Regions from separate parts of the Shouchella phoenicis genome, predicted to be linked through region 2. Evidence: a T-box and tRNA genes for the amino acid it is inferred to sense, from the RefSeq annotation. Region 2 holds a T-box; the other holds one or more tRNA genes.
The links. A T-box is a leader RNA that pairs with one kind of tRNA and senses whether it is charged. The one in region 2 lies ahead of leuS (leucine--tRNA ligase), so its partner is inferred to be a tRNA-Leu.
Positions count from the first base shown of each region.

Region 1: it has a tRNA-Leu gene. The T-box ahead of leuS (leucine--tRNA ligase) is inferred to sense a tRNA for this amino acid. The anticodon was not compared.

Region 1 is NZ_JBDFMQ010000001.1:1,217,533-1,227,037, reverse strand. It holds gene ABC361_RS06720 (peptidase G2 autoproteolytic cleavage domain-containing protein) at 1-2,018, opposite strand, end outside; tRNA gene ABC361_RS06715 (tRNA-Arg) at 2,131-2,204, opposite strand; tRNA gene ABC361_RS06710 (tRNA-Leu) at 2,218-2,306, opposite strand; tRNA gene ABC361_RS06705 (tRNA-Cys) at 2,342-2,415, opposite strand; tRNA gene ABC361_RS06700 (tRNA-Gly) at 2,430-2,501, opposite strand; tRNA gene ABC361_RS06695 (tRNA-Gln) at 2,509-2,583, opposite strand; tRNA gene ABC361_RS06690 (tRNA-His) at 2,588-2,663, opposite strand; tRNA gene ABC361_RS06685 (tRNA-Trp) at 2,678-2,751, opposite strand; tRNA gene ABC361_RS06680 (tRNA-Tyr) at 2,758-2,842, opposite strand; tRNA gene ABC361_RS06675 (tRNA-Thr) at 2,904-2,979, opposite strand; tRNA gene ABC361_RS06670 (tRNA-Phe) at 2,989-3,064, opposite strand; tRNA gene ABC361_RS06665 (tRNA-Asp) at 3,094-3,170, opposite strand; tRNA gene ABC361_RS06660 (tRNA-Met) at 3,178-3,254, opposite strand; tRNA gene ABC361_RS06655 (tRNA-Val) at 3,321-3,396, opposite strand; tRNA gene ABC361_RS06650 (tRNA-Glu) at 3,423-3,497, opposite strand; tRNA gene ABC361_RS06645 (tRNA-Ser) at 3,540-3,633, opposite strand; tRNA gene ABC361_RS06640 (tRNA-Asn) at 3,639-3,713, opposite strand; rRNA gene rrf (5S ribosomal RNA) at 3,730-3,845, opposite strand; rRNA gene ABC361_RS06630 (23S ribosomal RNA) at 3,913-6,848, opposite strand; rRNA gene ABC361_RS06625 (16S ribosomal RNA) at 7,235-8,782, opposite strand; gene ABC361_RS06620 (YgzB family protein) at 9,298-9,505, shown strand, end outside.
Region 2 is NZ_JBDFMQ010000001.1:2,693,801-2,703,305, forward strand. It holds gene ABC361_RS14435 (secondary thiamine-phosphate synthase enzyme YjbQ) at 1-339, opposite strand, end outside; gene ABC361_RS14440 (LuxR C-terminal-related transcriptional regulator) at 529-642, shown strand; gene ABC361_RS14445 (M20 metallopeptidase family protein) at 639-1,820, opposite strand; gene ABC361_RS14450 (BaiN/RdsA family NAD(P)/FAD-dependent oxidoreductase) at 1,955-3,214, shown strand; gene leuS (leucine--tRNA ligase) at 3,248-5,662, opposite strand; T-box leader at 5,716-5,933, opposite strand; gene ABC361_RS14460 (MDR family MFS transporter) at 6,006-7,205, opposite strand; gene mnmL (tRNA modification radical SAM protein MnmL/YtqA) at 7,360-8,313, shown strand; gene mnmM (tRNA 5-(aminomethyl)-2-thiouridylate-methyltransferase MnmM) at 8,310-8,879, shown strand; gene ABC361_RS14475 (beta-class carbonic anhydrase) at 8,899-9,465, shown strand; gene ABC361_RS14480 (hypothetical protein) at 9,373-9,505, opposite strand, start outside.

The DNA.
Region 1 (9,505 bases), 1.5 Mb from region 2:
TATGCGCCAAAATCATTTTTCAAGTAACGTCCTTTCCAATGAAATGAAGCTTCTCCCAGTAGGACACCAGCGGTTTGTGATATTACTCCAATAATATCATCGTCTTGATTAGCTAATCGAACTTTATCTCCTTCTAGTGCGACTAACATCCCAGTTTGTATCGCTCTTCCATCCATGCTCTCGAAATACTCAGCAAAATCAGCAAAAGTTTCTGACCCTGTAATTCTACCTGACGCCTTTATTGTTCCATTTCTGCTATCAAGCTCCCACTTACGGTTTGAACTACTAGAATTTCCTGTAGCACCATACCCTCCTACGACAGAATAACTATTGGGGTTACTCGTTAAGTTACTAGCAACCACCATTGAACCAAAACCGCCATTTGGCTGACCAGCAATTGCTGCACTTGAACTAATAATGCTACTTCTCGGTCCGCGAGCTCTTGAATTTCCTGCACTTCCTAAAATAAAAGATCCTTCTCCTTCTGCATGAGAATTTGAAGAAGCGCCTACCATTGTTTTTGAGTTAGTTGCTGTGGGAGATGCAGTACTCGAAATAATTATAGATTGATCATGATTTGGCTCACCGGTACTGGACGCAATTCTAGCGCCTCCAGAAACCACTGTTATCGGGTTAACATAGGAAACCCCACCACTTTTTATAGCTGTTTGATAACCAGTAGCTGTAACGTTACTAATATTTACTGAATTTGTGGCTGTTTCGACCGCGTTATTTCTTATAGCATTTGAAGAGATTGCATTTACGCTATTAATAGAAACATTACTATGGCCACCACCTACAAAAACCCCATTAGTATCACCAGAATTATGAATATTAATATTACTTAGTGAAATATGGTCTCCTCTATTATTGCCACCAAATACAAGAATAGCATCACTTGCTCGGTTAAATCGACTGATATTCATCCCATTTAATATTACATTTCTTGCTTTATATTGAACAGCAACAACCGGACCGTTTCTAAAGTCATACTCTTCGTCCCCAATTGCTGTAAAGTTTGTGATACTCACATTCGTGTATGCACTCACGACTAACGCTCGAGGATCGATATTATTTTGAAATCCTTTTTTATTATTGGGATGCAGAGACACAAGATTGGTTGCTGTTAAATGAAAAGCAGATTTGGAATCAGGATCCTCTCCAGTATGGTGGCCAATATGCCTGAAGTTGTAACTACGAGCGTCTTCTCTAGAGATATGACCCATAATGTGCACATTGTTAGCTGCGCTAGAGTTATCATGTGCTTTTACTTCAATCCCACCATAACAACCTGATGTATAATTGTTTGACAACAAAATATGACGACTTCCATCATCAATTTCTATACCGTTTTGATTTCCGCGTGTAAAGGGATCATAGGCATAACAATTTGATATAGTAATATACTCACTATGATGTGTTGTAAATCCATCATCAACCCAATCAGTTGCTTTACACGACTCAATCCAAACATATTGAGATGGTCCACTATCAACAGTTCCATCTCCACCGTAATGATAATCTAATCCCGTTGAAGTTACATCAAAACCATGTAAAGAACTATTATATGCAAAAACATGATCAATCCATGCATACTTTACGCCATGTAGCGTTAAACAACTTGACCGACTTCCTCCAACAGGTTCTGAGCCTCTTCTTCTATTTCCGTCTAAACTAAGGTTTTTAACAACAATGTATTCTTCACCTTGCTCTTTGTCTCGTAATGAAATTGTCCATTCCGAAGAAGGTGCGGTATCAGGTGTTTGAATTGTCGTCAGTTCCATACCTTGACCTTCTATAACTGTTCGACTAGGCAATTTTATTGTTGCGTAATAACGCTTCGGTCCCAAAATCAATTTTACGTTACCGTTCCCCATAGCTTCTTCAAAATAAGAAGTTTGATCACTCTCTGCAGCATGTTCTGGTATAAAGTCATCAACATAAACAACGCGTGCATTTTGAATTTCCACCATCGTATCTGATAATTGTTTAAACGACTCTTTTAGTTGTTTTTCCAATTTCGTTCACATCCTTTTCTATAATTAAACTACTAAAAAGTAACTACTTATTATAGAGAAGCATTAATTAAAAAAACAAAAAACCAGCTTAATTTAAGCTGGTTTTTAAAAGCGCGCCCGAGAGGAGTCGAACCCCTAACCTTCTGATCCGTAGTCAGACGCTCTATCCAATTGAGCTACGGGCGCTTGTACAAAGAAATGGTGCCGAGGGCCGGACTTGAACCGGCACGATTGTCACCAATCGCAGGATTTTAAGTCCTGTGTGTCTGCCAATTCCACCACCCCGGCATGTATGTAAGGACCATCTCATTCTATGAAACTATTGGAGGCGGTAACCGGATTTGAACCGGTGATAAGGGTTTTGCAGACCCCTGCCTTACCACTTGGCTATACCGCCTTGGCAAAATAAAGAGCGGAAGACGAGATTCGAACTCGCGACCCCCACCTTGGCAAGGTGGTGTTCTACCACTGAACTACTTCCGCATATAAATGGCTGGGCTACCTGGGATCGAACCAGGGAATGACGGAATCAAAATCCGTTGCCTTACCGCTTGGCTATAGCCCAATAATGGGGCGACCGATGGGAATCGAACCCACGAATGCCGGAACCACAATCCGGTGCGTTAACCACTTCGCCACGATCGCCATATTTGTTTAATTGGCAGGGGTAGTAGGAATCGAACCCACATCAAAGGTTTTGGAGACCTTCGTTTTACCATTAAACTATACCCCTTAAAAATGGTGGAGGGGGACGGATTCGAACCGCCGAACCCGGAGGGAGCGGATTTACAGTCCGCCGCGTTTAGCCACTTCGCTACCCCTCCACTTTGAAAAGACAATACTTATCTTACCTAAAACCGTTGGTTTTGTCAACAACTTTTTCAGTGGTGCCGGCCAGAGGACTTGAACCCCCAACCTACTGATTACAAGTCAGTTGCTCTACCAATTGAGCTAGACCGGCAAAAGTAAGTGGTGGCTCAGGACGGAATCGAACCGCCGACACACGGATTTTCAGTCCGTTGCTCTACCAACTGAGCTACTGAGCCATAAACATATGTATGGCTTTTTTAAAAAATGGCGGTCCGGACGGGACTCGAACCCGCGACCTCCTGCGTGACAGGCAGGCATTCTAACCAACTGAACTACCGGACCATTTTTTTGGTTGCGGGGGGCGGATTTGAACCACCGACCTTCGGGTTATGAGCCCGACGAGCTACCAGACTGCTCCACCCCGCGACGTTACATAGTTACCGATGATGTATATCTATGAAGAAATACATCTTCCTGATTGAAAAAACTTAATGGTGGAGGATGACGGGATCGAACCGCCGACCCCCTGCTTGTAAGGCAGGTGCTCTCCCAGCTGAGCTAATCCTCCAATATAATATGCAAGTTCATTAAAAATGGTGACCCGTACGGGATTCGAACCCGTGTTACCGCCGTGAAAGGGCGGTGTCTTAACCGCTTGACCAACGGGCCAGTGAAAATTTAGTACATGTATGTATTCATAAGAATAAGATCTGGCGGAGAGCGAGGGATTCGAACCCTCGAGACGGTTTTACACCGCCTACACGATTTCCAATCGTGCTCCTTCGGCCAGCTCGGACAGCTCTCCAGCTATGGCTCCACAGGCAGGATTCGAACCTGCGACCGATCGGTTAACAGCCGATAGCTCTACCACTGAGCTACTGTGGAAAATTTAGTTAAGTAAGCCTGGCAACGTCCTACTCTCACAGGGGGAAGCCCCCAACTACCATCGGCGCAAAAGAGCTTAACGACCGTGTTCGGCATGGGAACGGGTGTGACCTCTTTGCTATTGCCACCAGACTATGAAAAGAATCGTTGATTCTTTCAAAACTAAATCTAGAAATCAAACTCAAGTCAAGAAAAAAATTAGGATAAGCCCTCGACCGATTAGTATCAGTCCGCTCCATGTGTCGCCACACTTCCACTTCTGACCTATCAACCTCATCATCTCTAAGGGGTCTTACTGGCTTACGCCATGGGAAATCTCATCTTGAGGGGGGCTTCATGCTTAGATGCTTTCAGCACTTATCCCGTCCATACGTAGCTACCCAGCGATGCTCCTGGCGGAACAACTGGTACACCAGCGGTATGTCCATCCCGGTCCTCTCGTACTAAGGACAGCTCCTCTCAAATTTCCTACGCCCGCGACGGATAGGGACCGAACTGTCTCACGACGTTCTGAACCCAGCTCGCGTGCCGCTTTAATGGGCGAACAGCCCAACCCTTGGGACCTACTTCAGCCCCAGGATGCGACGAGCCGACATCGAGGTGCCAAACCTCCCCGTCGATGTGGACTCTTGGGGGAGATAAGCCTGTTATCCCCAGGGTAGCTTTTATCCGTTGAGCGACGGCCCTTCCATACGGCACCGCCGGATCACTAAGCCCGACTTTCGTCCCTGCTCGACTTGTAGGTCTCGCAGTCAAGCTCCCTTATGCCTTTGCACTCTACGAATGATTTCCAACCATTCTGAGGGAACCTTTGGGCGCCTCCGTTACTGTTTAGGAGGCGACCGCCCCAGTCAAACTGCCCACCTGACAATGTCCCTGACCCGGATCACGGGTCGAGGTTAGAATGTCAGCACCATCAGGGTAGTATCCCACCGACGCCTCCACCGAAGCTAGCGCTCCGGTTTCCTAGGCTCCTACCTATCCTGTACAAATGGTACCAACACTCACTATCAAGCTACAGTAAAGCTCCATGGGGTCTTTCCGTCCTGTCGCGGGTAACCTGCATCTTCACAGGTACTATAATTTCACCGGGTCTCTCGTTGAGACAGTATCCAAGTCGTTGCACCATTCGTGCGGGTCGGAACTTACCCGACAAGGAATTTCGCTACCTTAGGACCGTTATAGTTACGGCCGCCGTTTACTGGGGCTTCAATTCAGAGCTTCTCCCTTACGGGATAACCCCTCCTCTTAACCTTCCAGCACCGGGCAGGTGTCAGCCCCTATACTTCGCCTTGCGGCTTGGCAGAGACCTGTGTTTTTGCTAAACAGTCGCTTGGATCTATTCACTGCGGCTCTCTCAGGCTATTCACCTTAATAGAGCACCCCTTCTCCCGAAGTTACGGGGTCATTTTGCCGAGTTCCTTAACGAGAGTTCTCCCGAGCGTCTTAGAATTCTCTTCTCGCCTACCTGTGTCGGTTTGCGGTACGGGCACCTGTATTCTAACTAGAGGCTTTTCTCGGCAGCGGAGGATCAGGGATTTCGGACCCTTGGGTCCTTCACGGTCACAGCTCAGCCTTCACGGAACACGGATTTGCCTATGTTCCAGCCTTGCATGCTTCGACGCGCACAGCCAGCGGCGCGCTCACCCTACCTTTCTGCGTCCCCCCATCGTTCAAACAAATACGAGGTGGTACAGGAATATCAACCTGTTGTCCATCGCCTACGCTTTTCAGCCTCGGCTTAGGTCCCGACTAACCCTGAGCGGACGAGCCTTCCTCAGGAAACCTTGGGCTTTCGACGGAGGGGATTCTCACCCCTCTTTTCGCTACTCATACCGGCATTCTCACTTCCAAGCACTCCACTAGTCCTCACGATCTAGCTTCACAGTCCTTGGAACGCTCCCCTACCCAATCCCTACTGGGATTGCCATAGCTTCGGTGATACGTTTAGCCCCGGTACATTTTCGGCGCAGAGTCACTCGACCAGTGAGCTATTACGCACTCTTTCAATGATGGCTGCTTCTAAGCCAACATCCTGGTTGTCTAAGCAACTCCACATCCTTTTCCACTTAACGTATACTTGGGGACCTTAGCTGATGGTCTGGGCTGTTTCCCTCTTGACTACGGATCTTAGCACTCGCAGTCTGACTCCCGAGTTAAAGTTTTTGGCATTCGGAGTTTGACTGAATTCGGTAATCCTGTGGGGACCCCTCGTCCAATCAGTGCTCTACCTCCAAAACTCATCACTCGAGGCTAGCCCTAAAGCTATTTCGGGGAGAACCAGCTATTTCCGAGTTCGATTGGCATTTCACCCCTACCCACACCTCATCCCCGCATTTTTCAACATGCGTGGGTTCGGGCCTCCAGTCGGTGTTACCCGACCTTCACCCTGGACATGGGTAGATCACCCGGTTTCGGGTCTACGACAACGTACTCACTCGCCCTATTCAGACTCGCTTTCGCTGCGGCTCCGCCTCATCAGCTTAACCTTGCACGTTATCGTAACTCGCCGGTTCATTCTACAAAAGGCACGCCATCACCCATTAACGGGCTCTGACTAGTTGTAGGCACACGGTTTCAGGATCTCTTTCACTCCCCTTCCGGGGTGCTTTTCACCTTTCCCTCACGGTACTGGTTCACTATCGGTCACTAGGGAGTATTTAGCCTTGGGAGATGGTCCTCCCGGATTCCGACGGGGTTTCACGTGTCCCGCCGTACTCAGGATCCACTCTGGAGGAAACGAAGTTTCAGCTACAGGGCTGTTACCTTCTTCGGCCTGTCTTTCCAGACAGTTCACCTACTCCGTTTCTTTGTAACTCCGTATAGAGTGTCCTACAACCCCAAGAGGCAAGCCTCTTGGTTTGGGCTGATTCCGTTTCGCTCGCCGCTACTCAGGAAATCGCATTTGCTTTCTCTTCCTCCGGGTACTTAGATGTTTCAGTTCCCCGGGTCTGCCTCTACCTACCCTATGTGTTCAGGTAGGAGTACCATCCCATTACGGATGGTGGGTTCCCCCATTCGGAAATCTCCGGATCAAAGCTTACTTACAGCTCCCCGAAGCATATCGCTGTTCGTCGCGTCCTTCATCGGCTCCTAGTGCCAAGGCATTCACCGTGCGCCCTTTCTAACTTATCCATTTTTACATCAGATTCCCTTCGCATCTCTTCGTCTGGTTCATGTCTTTCTGTCAGTCACGTAGACAACTACGCTCCTTCCATCAAGCATTTCCCATCCTTGATCTACTCGGGTCTCTTTATAAAACAGTTAACCTAAAAGGTTTATGAATTCTTGACGTCTCGTTCAAACAGTTTAAAACCGATGAACAAAACTTTATTTGAGTTGATTTTAGATTTAGTTTTCAAAGAACCTGCCTACATGAAGGTCGGTACCACGCATTTAGCTTGGTTCCATACCCTATTAGGCTATAGATGAATGAATTTGAGTTCATTCAAAACTGAACAAAAGATCCGAAGCGTTATATGACCAACGGTCATATATCGACTAGAGTAAATACTCCATAGAAAGGAGGTGATCCAGCCGCACCTTCCGATACGGCTACCTTGTTACGACTTCACCCCAATCATTTGTCCCACCTTAGGCGGCTGGCTCCAAAAGGTTACCTCACCGACTTCGGGTGTTACAAACTCTCGTGGTGTGACGGGCGGTGTGTACAAGACCCGGGAACGTATTCACCGCGGCATGCTGATCCGCGATTACTAGCAATTCCGGCTTCATGCAGGCGAGTTGCAGCCTGCAATCCGAACTGAGAATGGCTTTATGGGATTGGCTCCACCTCACGGCTTCGCTGCCCTTTGTACCATCCATTGTAGCACGTGTGTAGCCCAGGTCATAAGGGGCATGATGATTTGACGTCGTCCCCACCTTCCTCCGGTTTGTCACCGGCAGTCACCTTAGAGTGCCCAACTAAATGCTGGCAACTAAAATCAAGGGTTGCGCTCGTTGCGGGACTTAACCCAACATCTCACGACACGAGCTGACGACAACCATGCACCACCTGTCACTTTGCCCCCGAAGGGGAAGCTCTGTCTCCAGAGTGGTCAAAGGATGTCAAGACCTGGTAAGGTTCTTCGCGTTGCTTCGAATTAAACCACATGCTCCACTGCTTGTGCGGGTCCCCGTCAATTCCTTTGAGTTTCAGCCTTGCGGCCGTACTCCCCAGGCGGAGTGCTTAATGTGTTTACTTCGGCACTACGGGCATCGAAACCCCTAACACCTAGCACTCATCGTTTACGGCGTGGACTACCAGGGTATCTAATCCTGTTTGCTCCCCACGCTTTCGCGCCTCAGCGTCAGTTACAGACCAGAGAGTCGCCTTCGCCACTGGTGTTCCTCCACATATCTACGCATTTCACCGCTACACGTGGAATTCCACTCTCCTCTTCTGCACTCAAGCTCCCCAGTTTCCAATGGCCGCTCGGGGTTGAGCCCCGAGATTTCACATCAGACTTAAGAAGCCGCCTACGCGCGCTTTACGCCCAATAATTCCGGACAACGCTTGCCACCTACGTATTACCGCGGCTGCTGGCACGTGGTTAGCCGTGGCTTTCTGGTGAGGTACCGTCAAGGTGCCGGTAGTTACGCCGGCACTTGTTCTTCCCTCACAACAGAGCTTTACGACCCGAAGGCCTTCCTCACTCACGCGGCGTTGCTCCGTCAGACTTTCGTCCATTGCGGAAGATTCCCTACTGCTGCCTCCCGTAGGAGTCTGGGCCGTGTCTCAGTCCCAGTGTGGCCGATCACCCTCTCAGGTCGGCTACGCATCGTCGCCTTGGTAAGCCGTTACCTTACCAACTAGCTAATGCGCCGCAGGTCCATCCCTTAGTGACAGCCGAAACCGTCTTTCAAAAGAAAATCAGGCGATTCTCTTTATTATCCCGTATTAGCTCCGGTTTCCCGGAGTTATCCCAGTCTAAGGGGCAGGTTACCTACGTGTTACTCACCCGTCCGCCGCTAACTTCCGGGAGCAAGCTCCCTTCTGTCCGCTCGACTTGCATGTATTAGGCACGCCGCCAGCGTTCGTCCTGAGCCAGGATCAAACTCTCCGTTAAAAGTGTTTTCTTACACACGGATGTGTTGACTTCGACGTCGCAACACGATGTTGCGGTCTTAGTCGAAGATCCTAAGCTGTTGCACATTTTAAAGCTGTGTCTAACTTCATTGACGAGATACCTTGTATCTCTTTTACGCTTGGCTTTTGTTCAGTTTTCAAAGAACTCGTTTTGCGACTTCATGATCTTACCATATTAGCAATCATTTGGTCAACATCTTATTTTTTATCATCGTCGTTAGCGTGTTGCCCCGGCGACATGTAATAATATATCACGGCAACAACATAGCGTCAACACTTTTTAAAAACTTTTTTCAAAAACTATATTTTTTTGCTAATGACCCTTATTTTATACTGAGCGATAAAGACATTTTAATTTGCGTAGAAATAGATACAAATAGGTTAAACATTGCGCAAATACATAGGAACGATCTAACTTCCTACTTATTCTATGTTATACTATAAACAAGTTTTTCAATAGAATAAACCTTCTAGATTATATTGGAGGAAAAGAAGATGGGTTTAAAGTATTCGAACAAAATAAATAAAATTCGTACCTTTGCTTTGAGTCTTGTTTTTATCGGCATATTAATTATGTATGTTGGGATATTCTTTAGAGATTATCCAGTTGTGATGGTTATTGCCATGATTCTTGGCTTACTTGCAGTTATCGGTAGTACTGTTGTTTATTTCTTTATCGGTATGCTTTCTACAAGAGCCGTTC
Region 2 (9,505 bases):
ATAGATCCCTTGCCAAGTTCCTAATACAAGCTCACCTTCGACTATTAAAACGGTTTGAGATGGTCCTACAGTGGACGTTTTCAAATGAGCGGCTGTATTTCCTTCCATATGTAAGTCGCTCTCTTGATTCCACGGGTACACTTCATCTAATCGTCGTAAAAAATCTGTTACAACATCAGGATCTGCATTTTCGTTTACTGTAATTCCAGCTGTCGTATGGAGGGATTGAACGATGACAAATCCATTCTGAATTCCCTGATCTTTTATTTCAGCTTTCACCTTTTCGGTGATATCAATCATTTCACTGTGCGCATTTGTATTGATCATGTACGTTTTCATCTTTTTATCGTCTCCTTTCTTTCTGTCATACCCGTGTGCAACTTCAAACTAACCTTACATCGTGACATTTGTCATTGGAGTTAATACGTATGACCATCCTTCGTATATGCCGCATTCACATAAGAGAATCCACTTCCCCCCTCATGAAAAAACGTTGTTAACACAAGCTCGCCTCAACAACGAAAAGAGATGCACCTCTCTCCAGGAACGATTCACAATCAACTATCGCACATTTTAACGAAGCTTGATTGTGAAAATCGAGTGGAAGCTGTGCATCTCGCAGTGAATAAAGGCTGGATTTAAGGTTTCACGAGATAATGATTGGCTAGCGCAATAAACAATGACGTAATGTTTTTAAGTGCTTGCTCATCAAAATCAAATCGAGGATGGTGATGAGGGAATTGGGTAAATTCCTCCTCTGTTCGACCGCCAACATGGAAAAAGGCGCCTGGTTTCTCGGTTAAATAATAGGCAAAATCCTCTCCACCTAAAATAGGAGGCGCCATAATCACACTGTTCTCTCCTAACGTTTCAGTAGCCAATTTACGGACAATTGCGCTTTCTTCTTCACTATTTACAAGGGTTGGATAGCCGTTTAAATAATCGATTTCAGTGGACACATGAGCGCTCTGCTCCTTTCCACTCACAATCGACCGCATTTCCTCTTCCACTTTTTGTCGAGCATCAGGATCAAACGTACGAACAGTACCCTCTATCGTTGCCGTATCCGCTATCACGTTAAAAGCGGTTCCTGCTTGAAACACACCAACCGTCACAACTGCTGGTGCCATTGGATCAATTCTCCGACTTACAATCGTTTGCAGTTCATTCACAAGCTGACTTCCGACCACAATGGAATCAAGGGTTGTATGTGGCTGCGCACCGTGTCCCCCTTTTCCTTGGATATGGATCTTAAATTTATCGACGGCAGCCATAACTGCACCAGGCGTACAGCTCATGTTGCCTAAAGGAAGATGGCTTGAAACATGGGCACCAAAAATCGCATCAACCCCGTCCAAGCAACCATCCGCTACCATTTCTCTTGCTCCGCCTGGTGGCAATTCTTCGGCATGTTGAAAAATGAGCACAATTGTCCCGGCTAGTTGATCGACCTGCTCTTTCATAATCGCTGCGAAACCGAGTAACGCGGCGGTATGCCCATCGTGGCCACATGCGTGCATTTTTCCAGGTACTTTGGAAGCATAAGCCACTTCATTTTCTTCTTCAATCGGTAAGGCGTCAAAATCTGCGCGGAAGGCTATGGTTTTTCCTGGCTTCGTCCCTTTTATTCTTGCTACAATGCCACGGCCTCCTACACCAGTGGTTAGATCGGTAATGCCTAATTTCCTTAACTGTTTTTCGATATAAAGTGGCGTTTCTACTTCTTCAAACGATAATTCTGGATGTTCGTGTAAGTGTCTCCGCCACATCACCATCTGTTCAAATACGTGCGTGACTTTTTCTTTCGCCTCCAACAACATGTCCATCACCCTTTCTCTATTCTTCTTTCACCTTCGCTCTTTTTCTACGATTTCCTGCAACATTTTCATGCTTTTGTTTTTCGTCAGAATGTGTACAATAGAAAGATACTGTTTTAACGATAGGTGGAAAAAAGATGTACGATGTAGTAATTATTGGTGGAGGGCCCTCTGGTTTAATGGCAGCTGTCGCCGCTGCTGAAAACGGAGCAAAAGTCCTTTTACTTGATAAAGGGAATAAATTAGGCCGAAAACTAGCCATTTCCGGTGGCGGACGGTGCAACGTCACCAACCGAATGGAACACAAGCAATTAATCGAGCACATCCCCGGAAATGGACGCTTTATGCACAGCCCTTTTTCCGTTTTTGATAATGAAAACATTATTACCTTTTTTGAAAATTTAGGGATTCAACTAAAAGAAGAAGACCGGGGACGTATGTTCCCTATTAGCGACAAGGCACAGACGGTTGTCGATACACTCCTAAATCGTATTCGATCATTGAAGGTTGACATTCGTACGAATACAGAAGTTGGAGATCTGCACTTTTCGGAAGAAGATCTACATTCCGTTTTGTTAAAAGACGGAACAACAGTTGCCACGAAGGCAGTCATCATTGCGACTGGTGGAAAATCTGTCCCTCATACAGGGAGTAATGGAAGTGGGTATCCGTGGGCAAAAAAAGCAGGTCACACGATTACAGAGCTTTATCCAACCGAAGTTCCAATCACCATTGATCAACCGTTTATTACGAATAAAGATCTACAAGGACTATCACTACGGGAAATTGAACTAACGGTTACAGCACCAAACGGCAAAAAAATCAAAACCCATGAAGGCGATATGATCTTCACACATTTTGGCATCTCAGGCCCTGCAGCCCTTCGGTGTAGCCAATACGTCGTCAAAGCATTAAAGAAATACAACGCGCAGTGGGTGCCGATGAGCATTCAGCTTTTCCCTGGTTCTTCCCATGAAGATCTATTTCAACAACTCGTTAAATTAATAAAAGCTGAGCCAAGAAAAGCATTAAAAACGGTCTTAAAGGGCTTTGCTCCTGAACGATTGCTCACGTTCCTTTATAAGGACCTTAACATTAACGAGCAAGAAGTATGTGCCAATACATCTCACGAAGCACTACGAAAACTCGCACAAACATTAACGGCTTTTCCTTTAAAAGCAAACGGAACCTTATCAATTGAAAAAGCATTTGTTACAGGTGGCGGCGTAAGCGTGAAAGAAATTGAGCCAAAAACGATGCAGTCTCGGAAAACAAAAGGGCTTTATTTCTGTGGGGAAGTACTTGATATCCACGGCTATACTGGTGGATATAACATTACATGTGCCTTTTCTACTGGCTATACAGCTGGTTCTGGTGCGGCATTGAATAGCAAATAAAAAGCAGAGTGCCATGAGCACCCTGCTTTTTCGTTATCCGACAACGATGTTCACAAGTTTTCCAGGAACAGCAATAATCTTACGGATCGCTTTGTCGCCAATGGCTTCTTGAACTTTTGCATCTGCTTTGGCAGCTGCTTCTAGTTCGTCTTTCGAAGCCGTTTTTGCTACAACCAATTTGGCTTTTACTTTGCCGTTAATTTGAACAACGACTTCGATTTCATTTTCAACTAATAGGGACTCATCGTACGTCGGCCACTCCGCATAAGCAATCGATTCACTATGACCAAGCTTTTGCCAAATTTCTTCAGCAATATGTGGCGCAATCGGAGAAAGCAACTTCACGAAGCCTTCTGCCAATTCTTTAGGCAAAATATCTTGTTTATTTGCTTCGTTAACGAATACCATTAGCTGTGAAATACCGGTATTAAAGCGAATTTCAGTAAAGTCTTCTGTTACCTTTTTCACCGTTTGATGATACGTCCGTGTCAGCACGTCTGTTGCCTCTGCATCTTGAACTTTATCGTTCAATTGCCCGGTTTCTTCGTTTACAATGAGTCGCCATACACGCTCTAGGAAACGTCTTGAACCATCAAGTCCATTTGTCGACCAAGCAATCGATGCATCAAGTGGCCCCATAAACATTTCATAAAGGCGAAGTGTATCAGCACCGTGAGTCGCAATGATATCGTCTGGATTGACCACATTTCCTTTTGACTTACTCATTTTCTCATTGTTGTCTCCAAGAATCATCCCTTGGTTAAACAGTTTTTGGAACGGCTCTTTTGTTGGGACAACGCCAATATCGTATAAGAACTTGTGCCAGAATCGTGCATAAAGAAGATGGAGAACCGCATGTTCAACGCCACCGATATAGATATCAACTGGCAACCATGCCTTCGCTTTTTCTGGATCTACAAGCACGTCTTCATTGGTTGGATCGATATAGCGTAGATAGTACCAGCAGCTACCTGCCCACTGGGGCATTGTGTTTGTCTCACGACGGCCTTTCATACCTGTTTTAGAATCTGTTACTTCAAGCCAGTCTGTTGCGTTGGCAAGCGGTGATTCCCCTGTACCAGAAGGTTTTATCTCATCAAGTTCTGGCAACATGAGCGGTAGCTCACTTTCAGCCACCGTCGACATCGACCCATCTTCCCAATGGATCACTGGAATCGGCTCGCCCCAATAACGCTGTCTGCTAAATAACCAGTCGCGCAGGCGATACGTAATTTTTTTCGAACCAGAGCCACTCTCTTCAAGCCACGCTATCATTTTTGTGATTGCCTCTTCTTTATGAAGCCCGTTCAAAAAGTCAGAATGTACATGTTCGCCATCCCCAGTATGAGCTTCTTGAGACAAGTCACCGCCGGCAACAACTTCTTTTATCGGTAGGTCAAATGTTTTGGCAAATTCATAGTCACGCTCATCATGACCAGGAACAGCCATTACCGCGCCAGTACCATAGCTGATCAATACATAATCTGCAACCCAGACTGGAATTTCTGCTCCATTAGCTGGATTAATTGCATAGGCTCCTGTGAACGCGCCAGTCTTTTCTTTCGCAAGGTCCGTACGTTCTAGGTCACTTTTCAACGAAACTTGTTTCTTGTATGCTTCAACCGTTTCCTTCTGCTCACTTGTTGTAATTTGATCAACAAGTTTGTGTTCAGGAGCAAGAACCATGTACGTTGCACCAAACAATGTATCGGGACGAGTCGTAAACACCCTTACCTCTTCACCGTTAATGTCGAACGTTACTTCTGCACCTTCTGATTTGCCGATCCAGTTGCGCTGCATGTCTTTCAAACTTTCTGGCCAGTCAAGGTCTTCTAAATCCTCAAGCAAACGATCGGCGTATTCCGTGATCCGTAATACCCACTGCTTCATCGGACGACGCTCAACTGGGTGACCTCCACGTTCTGACACCCCGTCGACTATCTCTTCATTTGCCAGCACGGTACCAAGCGCAGGACACCAGTTCACTGCCACTTCGTCCACATAAGCAAGACCTTTTTCATATAGTTTAATAAAGATCCACTGCGTCCACTTATAGTAGTCTGGATCTGTTGTGCTAATTTCACGATCCCAGTCATAAGAGAATCCTAGTTCTTGGATTTGACGCTTAAAGGTTTCAATGTTTTCCTTTGTAAAAATCGCTGGATGATTCCCTGTATCAAGTGCATATTGCTCTGCTGGTAAGCCAAACGCATCCCACCCCATTGGGTGTAACACGTTATACCCCTGCATTCGCTTCATACGAGCAAGAATATCCGTTGCCGTATAGCCTTCTGGGTGCCCTACATGCAAGCCAGATCCTGATGGGTATGGAAACATGTCAAGCGCATAGAAGTTTGGTTTATTCTGATCTTCTGTTGTTTTGAACGTTTTATTGTCTTGCCAAAACGTCCGCCATTTCTTTTCAATTTGTTGATGTGAAAATGACATTCATATTCCTCCTTTTTCCAAGTCGATAAAACACAAAAAGCCCTCATCCCTATCAAAGGGACGAGAGCTGTTATATCCCGCGGTACCACCCAGTTTATTAAGCGCATTCGCTTAATCACTTACACATAACGGTGTGTGCCGTTAAGAACTACTCAACGTTCATTCTTAATCACTAAAAGGCGAGTTCGCTACGCTATCTGACTGACTTGCACCAACCGTCAGCTCTCTTGTGTCCAAGCGTTCACTACTACTCCTTAATGGTTGTGTTTTCATTATCGATGATTATCGTCATTGTATGCAAAGTTATTCCCAATGTCAAGCAGGCATATACCTATTTTTCCTATTATGAAGCCGATTGCTGTGCTTTTTCTTCTTTTTGCAAAGGTCGATCATACATGCGAACAAGAGGAATCGATAACAGCAAGAGTCCACTTATGAGTAGAAATAACCATTCAATTGAATAGAAGTCAACAATTAAGCCGCCTAACAAAGGACCAATCATTCTCCCACCAGTTGAAATGCTGTTTACAATTCCTTGATAAGAACCTTCTTTCCCTTTAGGAGCAAGTTGATTCGCAATGGTAGGCACCGCTGGCCAGACAAACATTTCACCAATGGTTAAAATCAACATGGCAACGAGAAACATTGTAAAGACACTCGCTTGTGTTAACACTAAATAGGACAAGGCAAAAATAATGATGCCCGTTGTCATTTGCCCTTTGATGGTTAAGTGGAACTTTCGAATAATTAGGGCGATTAGAGGTTGTGCAAACACAATCATGAGGCCATTAATCGTCCAAAGTAAACTATAGAGAGGAAGCGCAATGCCTAAGTCTTGAATATGGACGGAAACATTCGCTTGCCACTGAGTATAACCAATCCATGAAATCAAGAACGCTCCACAAATCAGAATAAGGGCCTGCAAACGATAGTGCTTTTTAAACGGAACTTTTTGTGACACCCGTAGCGTAGCATCCGCAGTTCGACCAAGTTGTCCATCCCATTTACGAAAGAAAAAGGCAATAAACCCGAGCATAAAGACATGGACGGCTGCATTGGCGATAAACACATCCGTTAAACGGACAAGCGTCACAACTCCGATTAGTGCTGTCCCAAGGGAAACCCCCACATTTTGCGCCACATAAATCGCATTAAACGGTCGTCTGCCTCCTTCTGGCCACAGGCTTCCAGCTAATGCATACATGGACGGTGCCATCATCCCCGAACCGAAACCCATACAAGCTAAAAATAAACCATAAAGCACATATGTTTCAAAAAAGAAAGCAAGTAAGATTGATGCACTTGCAGATGTCGTTGCGCCAATTAAAATCGTTCGAAATGCGCCTAATTTATCAAATAAACGTCCACCGATTAAACTTCCAATCACACCAGCACCTGCATTGATCATTAACACAAACCCTGAAGCCGTTAACGTTTGGCCAAGAACTTGCGTCATAATGACAGCATTTAGCGGCCATAGAAACGAAGCACCGGTGATATTAATCGCTGTCGCAATAATAAGAATCCAAATGGATTTAGGCATAAACCCGCCTCCTTTATCATGTCAAAACCCTCATCAGTTTAGAAGAAATTCAAGAATTTAGCAACAACTTTTCTATGACGTCATTCAATAGGAAGACTTCTAATGGAAGAGATGATACACTAAGCTTATTCTTTAAAAGGCAACGGTGATAGACATGATTGATGATACAAAACCAACGAACCTTAATGAGAAATTTTATTATACGTGGAACGACCACCTGAAAGACTATTTCGGTTCAAAAGTAATGAAGATTTCGCTAGATGCAGGCTTTGATTGCCCAAACCGTGATGGAAATGTTGCGTATGGAGGCTGCACATTTTGTAGCCAACGAGGGTCAGGAGATTTTGCCGGTGACCGAAAAGATGATTTAGTTACGCAATTCCACACACAGAAAGAAAAAATGGCTCGTAAATGGAAAACAGATAAATATATCGGCTATTTTCAAGCTTATTCAAATACCTATGCGCCCGTAGAGACACTTCGGCGTTATTTTGAAACGATTTTAGCGCAAGATGGTGTTGTCGGCTTATCTATTGCGACAAGACCTGATTGTTTACCTGATGACGTGGTTGACTACTTAGCTGAATTGAACGAGCGTACATACCTATGGGTAGAATTAGGTTTACAAACGGTACACGAAAAAACCGCACAGCTCATTAACCGCGCACATGATTATGAATGCTATCAAGAGGGTGTCGCAAAACTACGGGCCAAAGGCATCCGTGTATGCGCTCATATTATTAACGGACTGCCCCTTGAGACAGAAGAGATGATGCTTGAAACAGCAAAAGAAGTAGCCAAGCTCGATGTGCAGGGAATTAAAATTCATTTGCTTCACTTGTTGAAAAAAACACCGATGGTCAAACAATTTGAAAAAGGATACGTCGATTTTATGGACCAAGAGAGCTACACAAAACTTGTTGTCGATCAACTTGAAGTGTTACCTCCGTCTATTATGGTTCATCGTTTAACAGGAGACGGACCTGCAGACATTCTCATTGGCCCAATGTGGAGTACAAACAAATGGTCCGTATTAAATGGCATTGAAGCAGAATTTCAGAAGCGTAATAGTTGGCAAGGAAAGTATTATAAAGGAGTTCCATCATGAACGTACAAGGAATTTTACCTTACGCACGCACACTGCTACAAGAAATAGTCCGATCTGGAGACACGGTTGTTGACGCAACAGCTGGAAATGGACATGACACCCTTTTTTTAGCCAACCTTGTTGGTGATAACGGAAAAGTGATTAGCTGTGACATTCAAGACGAGGCAATAATGGCAACAAACGAAAGAATTCAAAAAGCAAGCATGAGTAAGCGTGTGAAGCTCCATCACATTGGACATGAACATCTCAACCAGCTCCCTTCTTTTCAAACGGCAGAGATTCGAGCGGCAATCTTTAATTTAGGTTATTTACCTAAAGGAGATAAGGGTATTACAACAACGGGAGACACAACGATCCAAGCAATTGAACAAATCTATTCCAAACTTTCAAAAGAAGGTCGCATCGTACTCGTGATCTACCATGGACATCCTGAAGGGAAAATAGAAAAAGACGATGTGCTTCACTATGTTTCAAACTTGCCGCAAGAAGAGGCACATGTAGCTTCTTACCAATTTATTAATCAACGCAACAATCCACCATTTGTGGTTGTTATAGAAAAACGCTAAAGCAAAGGGGAACGGGTAAATGAGTAAACTAGATACCATTCTTGAATTTAATCAATCTTTTGTGGAGAACAAAAAATATGAACAATTTTCTGTTGGGAAGTTTCCACAAAAGAAAATTGTGATCCTCACATGTATGGATACGCGATTAACAGAATTGCTACACTCTGCGATGGATTTGCGAAATGGTGATGCCAAAATTGTTAAAAATGCTGGAGCGGTTATTTCTCATCCATTTGGAAGTATCATGCGTAGTATTTTAGTTGCCATTTACGAACTTGGCGCAGAGGAAGTCTATGTTGTCGGCCACTATGGCTGCGGTATGACTGGCCTTTCTTCTGATAACGTTCTACAGAAAGCGGAAGACCGTGGGATTAAAATGGATCACATCGACTCGTTACGCTACGCTGGCGTTGACATTGACACATTTTTAACTGGCTTTGAAGACGTAACAGATAGCGTAAAGCACAGCATTGATATGATTGTAAATCATCCACTACTTCCCAAAGATGTAACCGTTCATGGGCTTGTGATTAGTCCAGAAACAGGGAAACTGGATGTGGTTCAACGAGATCTGCAACCAAACTAAAAAAACATCGTCGCTTTCATCAAAGCGACGATGTTTTTGT